Regions from separate parts of the Bradyrhizobium sp. 22 genome, predicted to be linked through region 1. Evidence: riboswitches for the same ligand, from Rfam matches in the RefSeq annotation. Region 1 holds a riboswitch; the other holds the start of a gene.
The links. A riboswitch is a leader RNA that binds a small molecule or an ion and turns the genes downstream of it on or off. The one in region 1 is predicted to bind cobalamin.

Region 1 (8,102 bases):
CGCGACCTGCCGTCATCGATGGCGAAGCCGAACTTGGTCGGAAGTGCGAGGCCGCAATCGGCGAGCGCCTCCTCCAGTTCGGCAGCGAGCGACTGCGTTTCGTCGCCGCCGCCCCAGAACGGCGTCACCAGAATGTTGCGCCGGGCTTCGCTCTCAGCGTCGGGATCGAGCAGCCGCAGTCGCGCAAGGCCGTCGAGCAGCGGGCGATGGCTCTCTTCGCTCACGCCCCGGATCTGGAGATTGGCGCGGCTCGTGACGTCGATGAGGCCATTGCCGTGCCGCCCGGCGAGGTCGGCAAGCCCCGTGATCTGTGGGGCTTCGAGGCGCCCGCCGAACGGGCGAACCCGCACCACGAACCCATCGCCCGACAGCATTGGGCGCAGCGCGCCGGGACACCAGCCCTTGATTGCGGAAGCGCTCATGAGGCCTCCCGCAGCGCCGCCGCGATCGAGTTGCGGCGCGTCTGCCACAGCGCCGCATCGTGCAGGCGCGCAAAACAGGTCTCCATCGCGGCAAGCGCCGACGGATTTTCACGGGTCATGAAGGCGCGGACGTCGTCATTGCCGAGCGTCGCATCGAAATAGAGATCGAACAGATGCGGCGGCACGGCGCCGGCAAGATGGGCGAACGCGGCCATGTGCTCCAGCGTCGCGGTGATCTCGGCGGCCCCGCGGAAACCATGGCGCATCATGCCGGCGATCCAGGCCGGGTTGGCGGCACGCGCCCGGACGACGCGGGAAATCTCCTCGGTCAGCGTGCGCGCATGCGGCTGCTCGGGGCGTGTCGTGTCGAGATGATAGAGCGATGGTCCTGCCGCACCGAGATGCGCTGCGGCGGCCGCCACGCCGGCTTCATGCGCGGCATAATCGGCGGCGAGCAGCAGGTCGGTTTCCGGCAAATCCTGGACGTGGACGAAGGCATCGGCAGAGCCAAGCCGCGCCTCGATGCCGGCGCGATCGTACTGCATCTCGCCGGCGGCCGAGAATGCCCAGGACGAGGCCGACAGCCAGGCTTCGCCGGCGGCCTCACGCGTCTCCGGCGTGAACGCGTCGGGGATTGCCGAGAGGCCGACGCCATATTGTCCGGGCCGCGGCGCGAACACGCGCGAGGCGCGGTGGCGATACGGATTCTCCTCGCCCTCGTCCTCGCGCGCGGCGAGCGCCTCGGAAGCGGCCTCGAACAATTGCGCAAGGCCGGAAAAGACGTCGCGGAACAGGCCCGAGACCCGCAGCGTGACGTCGATGCGGGGGCGGCCGAGCTCGGCCGGGGCGATGATGTCATAACCGGTGACGCGGCCGGAGGCGTGATCCCAGCGCGGTGCGAGGCCGGCCAGATGCAGCGCCATCGCGAACTCCTCGCCCGCCGTGCGCATCGTCGCCGAGCCCCAGAGATCGACCACCAGGCCCTTCGGCCAGTCGCCATGATCCTGCAGGTGACGGCGCAGCAGCTCTTCCGCGAGCTTTATCCCTTGCGCATGCGCGGACGGCGTCGGCACCGCGCGCGGATCGACGGCGAAGAGATTGCGCCCGGTCGGCAGCACGTCCTGGCGGCCGCGATAGGGCGAGCCCGACGGGCCCGGCGCGACGCGCTGGCCGCCAAGCGCAGCAAGCAGCGCATCGCGCTCCGCTTCGCCGCACGCGCCGCGGCCGAACACATGGAGGCCGTCGCCGAACTGGCTTTCCTTGAGATCGCAGACGAAGCGATCGATCCGCGGAATCGCCTCGGCCGGCGCGGCCGAGGCATCGAGGCCGAGATCGTCTTCGAGACCGGCCGCACGCGCTTCGTCGCGGATCGCCGCGATCAGCCGCTGGCGGCGTGCGGGATCGAGACCATCGGCGGTCGAATATTCGTCGAGCAGGCGTTCGAGCCGGCGCAGGCCTTCCGGCACCGCGGATTGCGCGAGCGGCGGCGGCAGATGGCCGATCGTGACCGCACCAATGCGGCGCTTGGCCTGCGCGGCTTCGCCGGGATCGTTGACGATGAAGGGATAGATGACGGGCAGATCGCCGATCAGCGCTTCCGGCCAGCACGCAGACGACAGCGCCACGGATTTTCCGGGCAGCCATTCCAGCGTGCCATGCGCGCCCATGTGCACGACGACATCGATCCGCTGCGCACGGAGCCAGAGATAGAACGCGACATAGGCGTGGCGCGGCGTACGGGCGAGATCGTGGTAATCGGCATCGCGCGTGACTGCATCGCCGCGCTCGGGCTGAACCGCGATGATGGAGCGGCCGCACGCGATGGCCGCGAAACGGAACGCGCCATCGCGGCAGCTCGGATCGTGCTCCGGCGCGCCCCAGGCCTGCGCGAGATCGTCTTGCAGGGATTGCGGAAGGCGCGAGAGGGCCGCGCGGTATTCTGCAACGCTCCAGGTGAGCTTTTGCTTCAACAGAGTCTCACCGAGCGCATCAACCCGCGCGACATCGAAACCAGCCTCGGCGAGATCCGACGTCAGGACTTCCACCGAAGCCAGCGCATCGAGCCCGACCGCATGGGCGATCTGATGCGGCCGGCCCGGATAGTTCGAGAGCACGATCGCCAGCCGTTTCTCGGCGGCGGGCTTCTTTGCAAGGCGATGCCAGGCCGCAACGCGCGCGGCGACGGCCTTCACACGCCCCGCATCGGGCGTGTGCGCCAGATGCGAGAACTGCAGATCGGGGTCGCGCATCGCGGCCGACTTGAAGCTCACAACGCCTGCGAACAGCCGGCCGTCGACCTCGGGCAACACCACATGCATCGCGAGATCGCCGGGCGAGAGACCTCGCAGCGACTCTGCCCAATCCTCGCGCCGCGCCGTCGCGAGCGCGACCTGGAACACCGGGCACGAAGCTTGATCGAACGGCGTCGCGCCGTCGTCGCCGATGGCCGAGAATGCCGTCGCGTTGACGATCGCGGCCGGAGGATGTTGCGCGAGATGCGCGCGCAACCAATCGGCGACGCCGGGCGCTTTCAACGAGGTGACAAACGCGCCGTAGGAGTCAAAGCCCCTCTCGCGCAGCGCCGCGATCAGCGCATCAACCGGGGCCGTGTCGGCAGCGGTGAGATAGGAGCGATAGAACGTCACCAGCGCGAGCGGCCTGCCCGCACTCGAGGCCGGCGCAGCAATGACGCCGCGCGCGGGATCGTAGAAGCCCATTTCCGGCACCGTCAGCTCGCCGGTAACGGGCCCCGCATAAAGTCCCGAGGCCAGCGCGAGCTGTGCGATCGCCGCTTGCGCGGCGACCGGACCGCCGGTGTCGCAGAGCACCTTGAGCCGGCGCAGCGTCGACACCGGCAAGGTCGAGTAGGAATCGAGCCGCGCGTCATCGCGGCCGTCGGCCGGCAGCACGGCGAGCGCGATGTTGCGGTCCTTCGCAAGCTGTTGGAGCGCAGCGAGCCCGTATTGCCAATAGGATTCGCCGCCGATCAGCCTCACCAGAATGCCGCGCGCCTGCGACAGCGTCTTCTCGATATAGGTGTCGACCGAGAGCGGATGACGCAGCTCCGCGAGATTGGCGAGCCGCAGCGACGGCAGACTGTTCCGGCCACGGCGCCAGCCGGCCGCGAACGCCGCAAGGTCGGAATCCGAATACGAGAGCACCACAAGATCGGCCGGATCCTGGCCGATGTCTCTGGGCGTCGCGGTCTCCTCCAGACCGCGGCTCTCGCGGAAGACGACGTGCATCAGATACCAAGTCCTGACCTGATCGCGGCCTCATCGATATCGCCGTGCTCGCCGATCACGACGAGCTTGGACTGCCTCAGGCCTGCGCCCCAGGGCTTGTCGAACTGGTGACGCACGCGCTCGCCCACGGCCTGAAGCAAGAGACGCATCGGCTTGCCCGCGACCGCGATATAGCCTTTGGCGCGCAGCACGTTCTGCTCGCGCGCCAGGCGCTGCACGGAGGCAACCAGCGCATCGACGTCGGCGACCTCAGGAAGGTCGATCACGACGGAAGCAAAATCATCGTGCTCGTGCTCCTCCTCGCCGTCATGATGCGAGGGGCGCGCGGCGAGATCGTTCTCCGCGGCAGCGCCGAGACCGAGGATGACGCGGGCGTCGATCGCGCCGTCGGTGATGGGCAGCATCGGCACGCGGCGCGGCATCTCGGCAATGATCGCGGCCTTGGCGGCTTCGATCCCGGCGCTGCCGGCGAGATCCGCCTTGGTCAGCAGCACGATGTCGGCGCAGGCGATCTGGTCCTCGAACACTTCCGACAGCGGCGTCTCGTGGTCGAGATTGTCGTCCGCCGCGCGCTGCGCCTCGACGGCGTCAGGATCTGGCGCGAAGCGGCCCGCCGCCACGGCCTCGGCATCAGCGAGCGCGATCACGCCGTCGACCGTGATGCGCGAGCGGATCTCTGGCCAGTCGAACGCCTTCAGCAGCGGCTTTGGCAGCGCCAGGCCCGAGGTCTCGATCAGGATGTGATCGGGCCGCACCGGCCGCGCCAGCAATTGCTCCATGGTCGGAATGAAATCGTCGGCGACGGTGCAGCAGATGCAGCCATTGGCGAGTTCGACGATGTTCTCTTCCGGACAGTTCGCATCGGCGCACGACTTCAATATCTCGCCATCGACGCCCTCGCTGCCGAACTCGTTGACGAGCACCGCGAGCTTCCGGCCGTCGGGGTTTGCGAGCAGATGCTGGATCAGCGTCGTCTTGCCGGAGCCGAGGAAACCGGTGACCACCGTGACCGGAACTTTTGCGAGCGAGCTCATTCGGCGGCCTCCGGCACGATTGCGATGGGGGGAATGCGGGCAAGCGACTGCTTGCGGAAGATTTCGGGGCGGCTGCGCCAGGGCACGAGGCCATCAGGCGCGGCCGCGTAGGCCGCAGCGCCCGCAGCGACGTCCTGCGCGTTCGCCTCCGACAGGCGGCCATAGACATAGGACCAGCGGCCGGGCGCGCTCAGCGCGACGGAACAACCTTGGCTGCACGCCGACAGGCATTCGACGGGAACCACATTGACGCCGTCGGGCACGCCGGCCTCGAGGATCGCACCGTGCAGGCGCTTGCCGGGCGTGATCTCGCCCTCGCCAAGCGTCTGGCCGGCGCGGCAGGTGATGCAGACATGAAGTGTGACGGTCATCGCCTCTTCCAGATAACAGCGGGAGGCGATGAGGCACACGGACCATTCGTCAGAAGGCCCGTTTCCCCGTCGCGGAACACCCCGTCCGCCGGTCCAAAACTCGTCCGCGCTGGCAGGTCTCCCGGCTTGCGGAGCAGGGTTTTGCCCTTCGATCCCCGCCTTCCCGATTCCCTGGGGAATCAGTGGCTTTGGGCATCTCTCCGGTCACGGTCGCGGGGGCGGCTGCATTTTGGATCCAAATCTTGCCGATTCGGACCCTATCGCATTCCCTCTTCGCCTGTCATAGGACAGGAACCAACGCCGGGCCACCATTTGCCGGTGGCCGCCTCTTGTCAAGCCGAAGGACCGGATCCAATGACGCCTGAACCGGACACCCAAACACCTGAGGAAACCGACGCCAGGCACGCCCAGAAAATGGCGAAGAAGAAGGCCGCCCGCGACAAGATCATGGCGACCAAGAGCGGCGAAAAGGGCCTCATCATCGTTCATACCGGCGCCGGCAAGGGCAAGTCGTCCTCCGCCTTCGGCATGATCGTGCGCTGCGTCGCCCATGGCTTCCCCTGCGCGGTCGTGCAGTTCATCAAGGGCGCCTGGGACACCGGCGAGCGCCGCCTGCTCACCGGCCATTTCGGCGAGCTCTGCCAGTTCCACGCCATGGGCGAAGGCTTCACCTGGGAGACGCAGGACCGCGCCCGCGACATCGCCGCTGCGCGCGCCGGCTGGGAGAAGGCCAAGGAACTGATATCAGATGAAAGCTTGCGCATGGTCGTGCTCGACGAGATCAACATCGCGCTGCGTTACGACTATCTCGACATCGCCGAGGTGGTCGACTTCCTGACCACCTCGAAGCCGCCGCTGACGCATGTCGTGCTCACCGGACGCAACGCCAAGGACGAGCTGATCGAGATCGCCGATCTCGTCACCGAGATGACGCTGGTCAAGCATCCCTTCCGCTCCGGCATCAAGGCGCAGGCCGGCGTCGAGTTCTGATCCCGATGGCACGTGCGCTGATGATCCAGGGGGCCGGCTCGGACGTGGGCAAATCGCTCATCGTGGCCGGCCTTGCGCGCGCCTTCACCCGGCGGGACCTGCGCGTGCTCCCCTTCAAGCCGCAGAACATGTCGAACAACGCGGCCGTCACGATCGATGGCGGCGAGATCGGACGCGCGCAGGCGCTGCAGGCGCTCGCCGCCGGCGTGGAGCCGCACACCGACATGAACCCGGTGCTGCTGAAGCCCGAGACCGATATCGGCGCGCAGGTCATCGTTCACGGCAAGCGCATCGCGACAATGCGCGCGCGCGACTATGCCGCGATGAAGCCGTCATTGATGAGCGCGGTGCTGGAGAGTTTCGAGCGGCTGAAGGCGCGCGCCGACCTCGTGCTGGTCGAAGGCGCCGGCAGTCCGGCCGAAGTCAACCTGCGCAAGGCCGACATCGCCAATATGGGTTTTGCCCGCAAGGCAGACGTGCCCGTCGTGCTGGTCGGCGACATCGACCGCGGCGGCGTCATCGCGCAGCTCGTCGGCATCAAGACGGTGATCGACCCCGAGGATGCCGCGATAATCCAGGGCTTCGTCATCAACAAATTCCGCGGCGATCCCACCCTGTTCGACGATGGCTACCGGCTGATCGAACACAAGACCGCCTGGCCCGGCTTCGGCGTGCTGCCCTGGTTTGCCCGCGCCGGCGAGTTGCCGGCCGAGGACGCGCTCGGCCTGAGCGATGCGCGCAAGCCCGGCCAATGCAAGATCGCGTGCCTGGCGCTGTCGCGCATCGCCAATTTCGACGATCTCGATCCGCTGAAGCTGGAGCCAGGCGTCGATCTCGTGATGGTGCGCCCAGGTGAAGCGATTCCGGGCGACGTCCGCCTCGTCATCATCCCCGGCTCGAAATCCACCCGCGGCGATCTCGCCTTCCTGCGCGCGCAGGGCTGGGACATCGACCTGCTCGCGCATCATCGCCGCGGCGGCCACGTGCTCGGCCTCTGCGGCGGATATCAGATGCTGGGGCGCAGCGTTGCCGACCCTGATGGCATCGAGGGCCCCGCAGGCGATACGCCCGGACTTGGGCTGCTGGATGTCGAGACGGTGATGAGCCCGCAGAAGACGCTGACGCGTGTCGCGGCCGTGCATGCCGCCACAAAGCAGACGATCCAGGCTTACGAAATCCACATCGGACGCACCGACGGACCGGATCGCATCCGCCCCTTCGCAAAGCTGAACGGCGAGCCCGAGGGCGCGATCTCGCGCGACGGCCGCGTGCAGGGCAGCTATCTGCACGGCCTGTTCACGTCGGATGATTTCCGCAAGGCGTACCTGGCAGGGCTCGACATTCCCGCCGGCAACCAGCCCTATATGGGCCGGGTCGAAAGCGCGCTCGAGGCGCTCGCCGATCACATCGAGAAACATCTCGACGTCGCAGGCCTGCTCGCGCTAGCGCGCTAGCACTTCGGCGAGGCGTGTCCATTCGGCTTCGCTGCCGGGAAGCCCGAGGCGCAGCCATGTCGGCTCGCGCACAAACACGCGCGACCAGATATGGCCATGAGCCAGCTTTTCCTGCGCAGCCAGCGCGTCAGGAGTCCGGTAAAGACGAAACAGCGGTGTGCCGCCGACCGGGGTCCAGGCTTGCGCGCGCGCCATCTCGTCGAGGCGGACGCAGTCGTGCGCAAGCCGCGCGGATGTGGCCCCGGCCCAGGCATCGTCGCGCAAGGCGCGGCAGCCGATCGCGATTGCTGCGCCCGAGACCGGCCACGGGCCCGAGAGCTCAGCGAGTCTGGCGATGTCGGCGGCATTGCCGACGGCAAAGCCCAGCCGCAGGCCGGCAAGCCCGTAGAATTTCCCGAACGAGCGCAGGACCAGCAGCCCCGGCCGATCCGCTTCGGGCGCAAGCGACAGCAGCGGAACGGCGTCGGCAAAGCTCTCGTCGATCACGAGGCGGCCGACGCGCGGCAGCAATGCCAACAAATCCTTCGGCGCATGATTCCGGCCGTCGGGATTGTTGGGATTGACGACGACGGCGAGGTCCGCACCG
Region 2 (8,102 bases), 750 kb from region 1:
CCTGGTCGAGCAGCTTGCGCGCAAGCATGCGCCGCTCGCGCCACCAGGCGTCGGTATCCTGCGCCGCCATGGTCTCGGGCGCGGCGGCCAGGATCACCTCGGCGGCATCGTCGATGCGATCGTTCTGGAGGTGCCATTGGGCGCGGCAGAGCACATAGCCGAGATCGCGCCGCGCTTCGCCCGGCACGTCCTCGAGATAATCCTTGGCCTTGCTCGACTTGCCGGTCACGGCGGCGCAGGCCTTGACGATCGCGAGCGCGTCCTCCCCGAGCCGTTTCGCAGCGCGCCGCGCAGCCGCGTAGTCCTTGGCACCGAGCCGCTTGTCCATGCGGGCGCGATGATCGTCCGCGGTGAGGAGGTCTCCGAACGCGTCGTAGGAATCCTGCTCGCTGCGTTCGGACAATTCGTCCGCGCGCCAGGCCTCGCGCACCAGCTGCGCGGCCCGGTCGGTCTCGCCTTCAGCGCGCAGCGCGCGGGCGAGCGCGAACTTGCCCTTGGCGCTGATCGGCCGGTCCATGGTGAATTTGTGCACGGTGGCAGCATCGCTCTTCTCCTGCCACAGCCGCGCCTCGGCACGGCGGCGCAGCAGCGTGCGGCTCGGCCAGTCCGGATTGGCGGCGAGGAACGCGGCGTAGCGCTTGAAATTCGCCGTGCTGTCGGAATGGCGCAGCATGAACCAGTCCGCGAGCTTCTGTCCGGCGGGATCGGCAATGCGCTCGCGCGCCGCGCTGGCATCCTCGCCCTTGCCCTTGCGCGTGAGGTCGATCACGTCCTTCAGCGCGGCGAGGTCGCCGGTCAGCGGCGGCAACGCCGGTTTGCTGGAAGGCTCGTCGATGGTCTTCGACTTGCGCTTGGCCTCGGCGTGCTTGCCGTGGCGCGACTTCGCCGCGGACTTCGCCGCGGCGTGACGCTGCTTGCCGGCTTTCGCCTCATGCGTCTTCTTCGGCGTGGAGGATTTGTGACTGCTTTTTGCCGCCAGCCCGGTGGGAACGAGAGCCAATGCGGCCACGGCAACGGCACACGCGAGCGAGCGTAGGCACTGGTTCATTCCATGGTCCCCCTGCGAAACCACCACAAACCAAGGTCCGCGACGACATGCGGCTTGAGAATCACGATACCGGATACGATGCCACGGCATCGTCCCGCATTCCTCACGCTGTCGCAACAATGCGGCGAAATACCGATGTGATGCGGGAACTCCGGGGAAATGAGGTGTTGGCTGTCCTTTAACCTTTATTAACGATCCGGACGTGCTCGACGGCGAGGACGGTTCAAGGCGCCTGAAGGAACCAGATTGCGCGTGTTCCCGCAGCTGGACTCGGTGTATGGAGTTCCCTCCCTGCATCCTTTTGGCCTTTGCCCGCACCTATGCCGATTTTCAACCAGTCGATCCGGCACAAGATCGTCGGCATCGCCCTCGGACTGATCGTCCTGATGCTGGTCACCTCGATCCTGTCGATGGTGATGTCGAGCCAGGTCGGCGTCCTCCTGGACGAGCTGACCAATCGCTACATCCCGGCCTACAGCCATCTGGCTCGCGCCAACATCCATTCGCTGGAGCGGGCGCTGGCGCTGCGGCGGGTGGTGATGACCAGGATGGAGGCGCCATCGGACGAGCAGGCCTATGCGGCGCGCCTTCGCGACTTCGAGGAATCCGACCGCAAGATCGAGGAGGACGCCGAGGCCGCACGCAAGCTCATCAACATGATCATCGACGACCCCAGGACCTATTCCGACAATGCCGCCCTGGGGCGGATCGATATCCGCATCGAGACCGCCGTCACCGAGCTGCGCCGCGACCTGAGCGAGGACCATGCGAAGCTGCTCAAGCAGGCCGACGCCAGGCAGATGACGGAGGCCCGCGGCACGCTGGAACACATCGACGTGGTGCGCGACCAGTTCAACCGGAAGGTCGATGCGATCCGCGCCGACATGCTGACGCAGGTCTTCTTCTCGACGACGCAGGTGATCGGCCGCCAGCATCAGGCGATCGTCGTCTCGGGCGTCGTGACGCTGCTCGCGGCGATCGTCGGCTTCGTCTTTGCGCTGATGGTGTCCAGCGGCATCACCCGCCCGGTGCGGCTGCTGCTCGCCGGAACCCGGGAGGTCGAGGCAGGCCGCTTCGACAAGACCATCACCGTCTCCACCCAGGACGAGATCGGCGAGCTCGCCGCGGCCTTCAACCGCATGACCGAGCAGCTCCGGCACAACGAGCGCATCCGCGAGACCTTCGGCCGCTACATCGATCCCAAGGTGGTGCAGGGGCTGATCGACCGGCCGGAGATCGCGATCGACGGCGAGCGCCGGGTCATGACCATCATGTTCTGCGACATGAGCGGCTTCACCTCGATGAGCGAGGGCATGACGCCGCGCGGCCTCGTCAAGGTGATGAACCACTATTTCACGGTGATGTCCGCACCCGTCAGGAACAATCGCGGCATCATCGACAAGTATATCGGCGATGCCATCATGTCCTATTGGGGGCCGCCCTTCATCGAGGACGGCGAGCAGGCGCTTCTTGCCGGCATCGCGGCGATCGAGATGGCCGATCAGGTGCCCGCGCTCCAGCGGCAGCTGCCCGACCTGCTCGGCATCCGCGCTATGCCCGCGCCGTGCGATTTGCGGATCGGCATCGCCACCGGCGAGGTGCTGACCGGCAGCATCGGCTCCGAGCTGATGATGAGCTTCACCGTGATGGGCGATGCCGTGAACCTGGCCTCGCGGCTGGAAGCGGTCAACAAGGTCTACGGCACCCGCATCCTGATCTCGCAGGCCACCGCCGAGGCGATCGGGACGCGGCTCGAGCTGCGCGAGATCGATCGTCTGGCGGTCGCCGGCCAGAGCGCGCCGCAGCCGATCTTCGAGGTGATGGCGAGGGCGGGCGGGCTCACCGATGCGCAAGCCAGCCTGCGCACGCACTATGCCGAGGCGCTTGCCGCCTATCGTATCAGGCGCTTCGATGCGGCGCGCGCTGCCTTCAACGCGGCCCTCGAAGCCGTTCCCGGTGACGGGCCCTCGCGCACGATGCTCGGCCGCATCGCGCAGCTCAAGGCGAGCCCGCCTGACGAGGCATGGGACGGCGCCTGGCGCCTCGACAGCAAATAGGGCCGCCGCACCGGAAAAATTGCTTCTGCTCGATAACGATGTTTGCCGTGACCTATTTCCCGGGCTTAGGTTGGATGTCCTTGAGGCGTTTGATGGGGACACGCCGATGCCAGAACTTCAGGACAGGCTGGAACGGTTTGAGACGCTCACCGCCGAATGCGAGCTGATCGCCAAGCTCGCCACCGATGGCAGCAAGCGCGAGTTCTATCTGAAGCTTTCGGAGCAGTACCGTCAGTTGGCGGTCGACATGCGGCAGGCGATCGCGACCGAGGCCGCGGCCTGAGGCCGGCTGCAATCCGTTCTTAAGGTTTGGCGCGCATCCTGATGGCATGCGGGCGTCGCTGATAGGTGATGCCCGTGGTGGGAAGGCCGGGGTTCGCTGCAATGCAGCGCGCACCGGAACGTCATTGTCGTGCTAGACAGGGCATCCCATGCGCCTCGTTGCCGTGATCATGTTCGCGCTCATGACGGCGGCCTGCGACCAGGAGCAGGACATCACCGGCTCGACGACGCCGGCCTGCCCCTTGCGGGCCTACAGCTACAATCCCCGCGACCTGAACCAGTGCGTCGCCGCCTGCAAAGCATGCGATCGCGGCACCACCGTCACCTGCTCGACCTCCTGCACCCTCAAGGGCGCGCGCTGAGCGCGTTGGCGGCCGCCTCCGGAGCTGCCTCTCGCAATTGGCGGTGCTTAGGCACCGGAACGATTCACTTGGGTTAATCATTGAAGAGGCGGCAGGACGTGGAGTCCGATGGAAATGGGTATGCTCGATCCCGGTCGATTTCTGGTGTCGTGCTCGCATTGCGAGGCCTGGCCGATGGCCGCCAATGTGAAGCGGTCGAGCTGGTCGGCGTCTCCGCATGAGGTCCGCTTTGTCTGCACGCGCTGCCGCCGCGAGGAAACCGCGATCGTCTCGGCCTCCGGCGAACTGACCCCGATCAAACGCATCGATGTTCCGCCGCGCGACGTCACGGCCGCCTGGGCCCTGGCGCAACGTCCGCGCGGACGGACCTGAGTGCCGCCCAACGGTCGATTGACACGCTGCCGGAGCGACACGTAAATGGCCGGCGACGGTTCTCCCCAGGGAGATCAAAAGGGAATGTGGTGCGGGACGTCCCAATGCCGGGATCTGTCCCAACGCCACGGCTGCCCCCGCAACTGTAAGCGGTGAATCTTTCGTCCTGTGCCACTGGGAACCTCGGTCCTGGGAAGGCGACGCAAGGTAACGACCCGCGAGCCAGGAGACCTGCCGTCAGCCGTGGTCACACGCGAAGATGTCGGTCGGGGAGTACAGACATTGGCTTCATCGGAGCAGTCCGCCGCTCTGCCGTGAAACCTCGTTCGCTGTGACGTGCCACTGACGTCATACCGAGGTGACAACAATGTCCCGTCTCGTTTCTGCCGCCCGGCGCCTCAGCGCCGGCCTGCTCGCATCCGTCTCGTTCCATTCGCTGGATCTGTCCTCCGCCTTCGCCCAGCAGGGGCTTGCCGAGCAATTGCCGCCGATCGAGGTGAGCAAGCCCGCCGATCAGAACCGCACGCGGGCGAGGGCGACAGGTGAGGGCGAGGCGACGCGGCCGCGGCGAGCCGCGAGCGTCGCGCCAGCAATCGACGGCACTGGCTCGTCCGGCTCGGGCTCGGAGGCTGTCGCCGGCGGCGGCGGTATCGTCGGAGCCGCCACGACCGTGATCACGGCCGCGGATATCGCGCATTCGCCGTCGCAGACGCTTGCCGAGATCATCGCCACGCAGGTGCCGGGGGCCCAGATCACGACGTTCTATGGCGGCCAGATCGGCGCCAAGACCAGCGTGGACCTGCGCGGCTTCGGCGCCTTTGCCACCGCCAACACGCTGGTGCTGGTCAACGGCCGGCGGCTCAACGACGTCGACATGGCGCAGGTGGACCTCTCCACCATCCCGCTCAATTCCATCGAGCGCATCGAGATCACGCGCGGCAATTCCGGCGCGGTGCTTTACGGCGACAACGCGGTCGGCGGCGTGATCAACATCGTCACCAGGACCGGCGCCGGCGGACCGCCCGTGACTGCGCGCATCGAGGCCGGATTCGGCTCGTTCAACACCAGGCTCGGCAACGTCTCGACCTCGCTCAATTCCGGTCCATGGTCGACCTCGTTCTACGGCAATGCCGTCAGGACCGACGGCTATCGCGACAACAATCGCTATTCCCAGCAGAACGGTGTCGGCAATCTCAACTACACCACGCCGGGCCTGAGCGCGTTTCTCACCATCACCGGCGATAATCAGGAGCTGCGGCTGCCGGGCGGCCGCACCGTCGATCCCTCGATCGGCCTCGACGAGCTCAGGACCAACCGCCGAGGCACCAGCACGCCCTTCAATGCCGCCAACCAGCAGGGCTTCAGCGCAACGGCCGGGTTCACCAAGACTTTGGTCAACGGCGTCGATCTCATCGTCGACGGCGGTGTGCGCGACAAGCAGCAGCAGAGTACGTTCTTCTCCAGCCCGACGCCGGTTCCGGCCTTCTTCACCTCGACTTATGTCGAGTCCCAACTGACGAACTGGTCGATTACGCCGCGGCTCAGCGTGAAGAGCCTGCTGCTCGGCCTGCCGTCGCAGCTCCTGACCGGCATCGATTATTACGATGCGAGCTTTGCGCAGAACCGCGGCGCCGGGCAGGGGCTCGCCGCCTGGCACAATTACGACCTCCGGCAGCAGACGGTCGCGGGTTATTTCCAGCACACATTGGGCGTGCTGCCCACGACCGACATCTCCTACGGCGCGCGGGTGCAGAACGTCCGTCTTGCGGCACGCGACAATTTCGACGCGGCGGCGCCGTTCAATGCCGATATCGGTGCGCTGCCGCTGACGAGCGACGAGACCCAATATGCGCTGCATCTCGGGGCCGAGCATCGTCTCAACGACGTGGTCTCGCTGTTCGCTCGCGCCGCGCGCGCGTTCCGCACGCCTGACGTCGACGAGCGCCTGTCCTCGGGGCCGTCCTTCGATCCCCTGACTTTCGCCGCGATCCCGCAAACGTTCCAGCTCAAGACCCAGACCTCGCAGGACATCGAGGGCGGTCTGCGCATCAGGGGCGGCGGTCTGCAGCTGCAGAGCAGTCTCTATCTGATGGACCTCACCAACGAGGTCCATTTCAACCCGGTCCTGTTCTACAACACCAATCTCGATCCGACCCGGCGCTACGGCTCGGAGACCAGTCTGTCCTATCGCGTCAACGACACCCTGCTGCTGCGCTCCGGCATGGCCTATACCCGCGCGGTCTTCCGCGAAGGCATCTGGGCCGGCAACGACGTGCCGCTGGTGTCGCGCTATACGGCGAGTGCGGGTGTCAGCTGGAACATCTGGCAGAACTACGTGGTGCTCGATGCCACTGCGCGCTTCTGGAGCGAGCGGCGCATGGACAACGACCAGGCGGGCACCCAGAAGCCGATCCCGGCCGGCGGCACGATCGACCTCAAACTCAGCGGCCAGTACGAGCGCTACTTCTGGTCCCTCGGCGTCAACAATGTGCTGAATGCGCTCTACTACGACTACGCCATCGCCAGCACCTTCACGGACGGCCGCTTCAGTGCCTATCCGCTGCCCGGCCGTACCTATCTGCTCAAGGCCGGCGCCTCGTTTTGATCTCAAATGGAACGGCATCCGAAACAGAAGGAATTCACCCATGCTTCCTGACGTCATGGCTGGCAGCATCCAGCTGCCTCACGACGGCCGTCTCCGGCTTCAGCCGGTCGCGCCGCGCCTTGCGCCCATTTTCTGCTTTGCGCTGCTGACGGCGTCATGCGCGCTGGCCAGCTTTGCGTTCGCCTGCGCAACGCCGTTCGCGGCCTTCGCCGTCGTGGCCGCGGCGATGCTGCCGCTGCGTCCGGCGCTGCTCGTCGTCACCGGCGCCTGGCTCGTGAACCAGACCATCGGTTTCGGCGTGCTGCATTATCCCGTTGACGCCGGCACGATCGCCTGGGGTTTGGTCATCGGTGTGGCTGCGTTGCTGTCGACCGCGGCCTCGTCGACGGTGCTCGGCCTGCTGCCCCAGCACCGCACGCCGCTGCTGCTCGCGATCATGCTCGTCGTCGCCTATGGGATTTACGAGCTCGCGCTGCTCGCCCCAACGCCGTTCCTCGGCGGCGAGGGCGCCTTCACTGCCGCGATCGTGATGCGCATCGGCCTGACCAGCGCCGCCTGGCTCGCCGGCCTCGTCGCCGTCTGCGAGATCGTCCGTATGGTCGATCCGTTCGGCCGCAAGGGCGCGACGTCGGCGTGAGTGCTTCTTGTAGCCCGGTGGAGCGCAGCGCAATCCGGGGCCGCTCGCCCGGCATCTCGCATCGTCCCGGATTACGCTTGCGCTCGATCCGGGCTACGGCACCGTGCCTGTGTCGGTCTCTGTCAATCCATCAGCGCGAAAATATTCTACTTTACCGAAATTCGGAAAGGGCGTATGTGTCGCCCATCCCGGCTCAACCAGGAGGGGCGATCTCGAGGTCGTCTTGATCGCGAGCCGGGCTTGCGGTGGACGCGGCAGCGTCGGCACGAGAGGGGACGGGCAGGGCGGGTAGTCCCTGTGAGCCCGAACCCCGCGTGTGACGAACGGCGCTGCTAGGCTTCGTCTCGTCTGTAAGTTTCCGGTTCCGTGTACAAGGGCCGGGAATACTGCGGCGACATGGCGGGCCGTGCGTACGGCAAAACCGTGTGGTCCCGGCCGTCGTTGCTACGGTCAAGCCTACCGCGGAGGTGCGAGCGAGCCCAACCGGGCAGACTGCATCATCCAATCCGCGGGGCGAGGGAGGCCAGAAGGACATTCGGCTCCCGGGAGAGCGCGGCATAAGCCGTCCGACCATCGCGCAGGGAAGGCCGAGTGATCGGCACCACCTGTATGCTGCTGTGCGGTTCTTCTGCGTGTGCATTTTGCGCAGCAGACCGCGGGTGCGTTGTCAGCACCCGGCCTTCCCTGCGCCCTCTTGGATTTGAGGGTGGAGACGCAAGCAAAGCTCGGGCGAATTTGA

Region 2: it holds a riboswitch for cobalamin, as region 1 does, so the genes downstream of both, K410_RS0118245 (TonB-dependent receptor) here and K410_RS0114500 (DUF1636 family protein) in region 1, are expected to answer to the same signal.

The regions. Positions count from the first base shown of each region.
Region 1 covers NZ_KI519399.1:2,804,643-2,812,744, reverse strand. The annotation lists gene cobG (precorrin-3B synthase) at 1-422, opposite strand, end outside; gene cobN (cobaltochelatase subunit CobN) at 419-3,667, opposite strand; gene cobW (cobalamin biosynthesis protein CobW) at 3,667-4,701, opposite strand; gene K410_RS0114500 (DUF1636 family protein) at 4,698-5,072, opposite strand; cobalamin riboswitch at 5,167-5,386, opposite strand; gene cobO (cob(I)yrinic acid a,c-diamide adenosyltransferase) at 5,427-6,062, shown strand; gene K410_RS0114490 (cobyric acid synthase) at 6,068-7,516, shown strand; gene cobD (threonine-phosphate decarboxylase CobD) at 7,505-8,102, opposite strand, start outside.
Region 2 covers NZ_KI519399.1:3,559,030-3,567,131, forward strand. The annotation lists gene K410_RS0118220 (lytic transglycosylase domain-containing protein) at 1-1,048, opposite strand, end outside; gene K410_RS0118225 (adenylate/guanylate cyclase domain-containing protein) at 1,369-3,105, shown strand; gene K410_RS40400 (hypothetical protein) at 3,212-3,388, shown strand; gene K410_RS0118235 (hypothetical protein) at 3,537-3,749, shown strand; gene K410_RS0118240 (hypothetical protein) at 3,858-4,121, shown strand; cobalamin riboswitch at 4,161-4,374, shown strand; gene K410_RS0118245 (TonB-dependent receptor) at 4,489-6,726, shown strand; gene K410_RS0118250 (hypothetical protein) at 6,782-7,363, shown strand.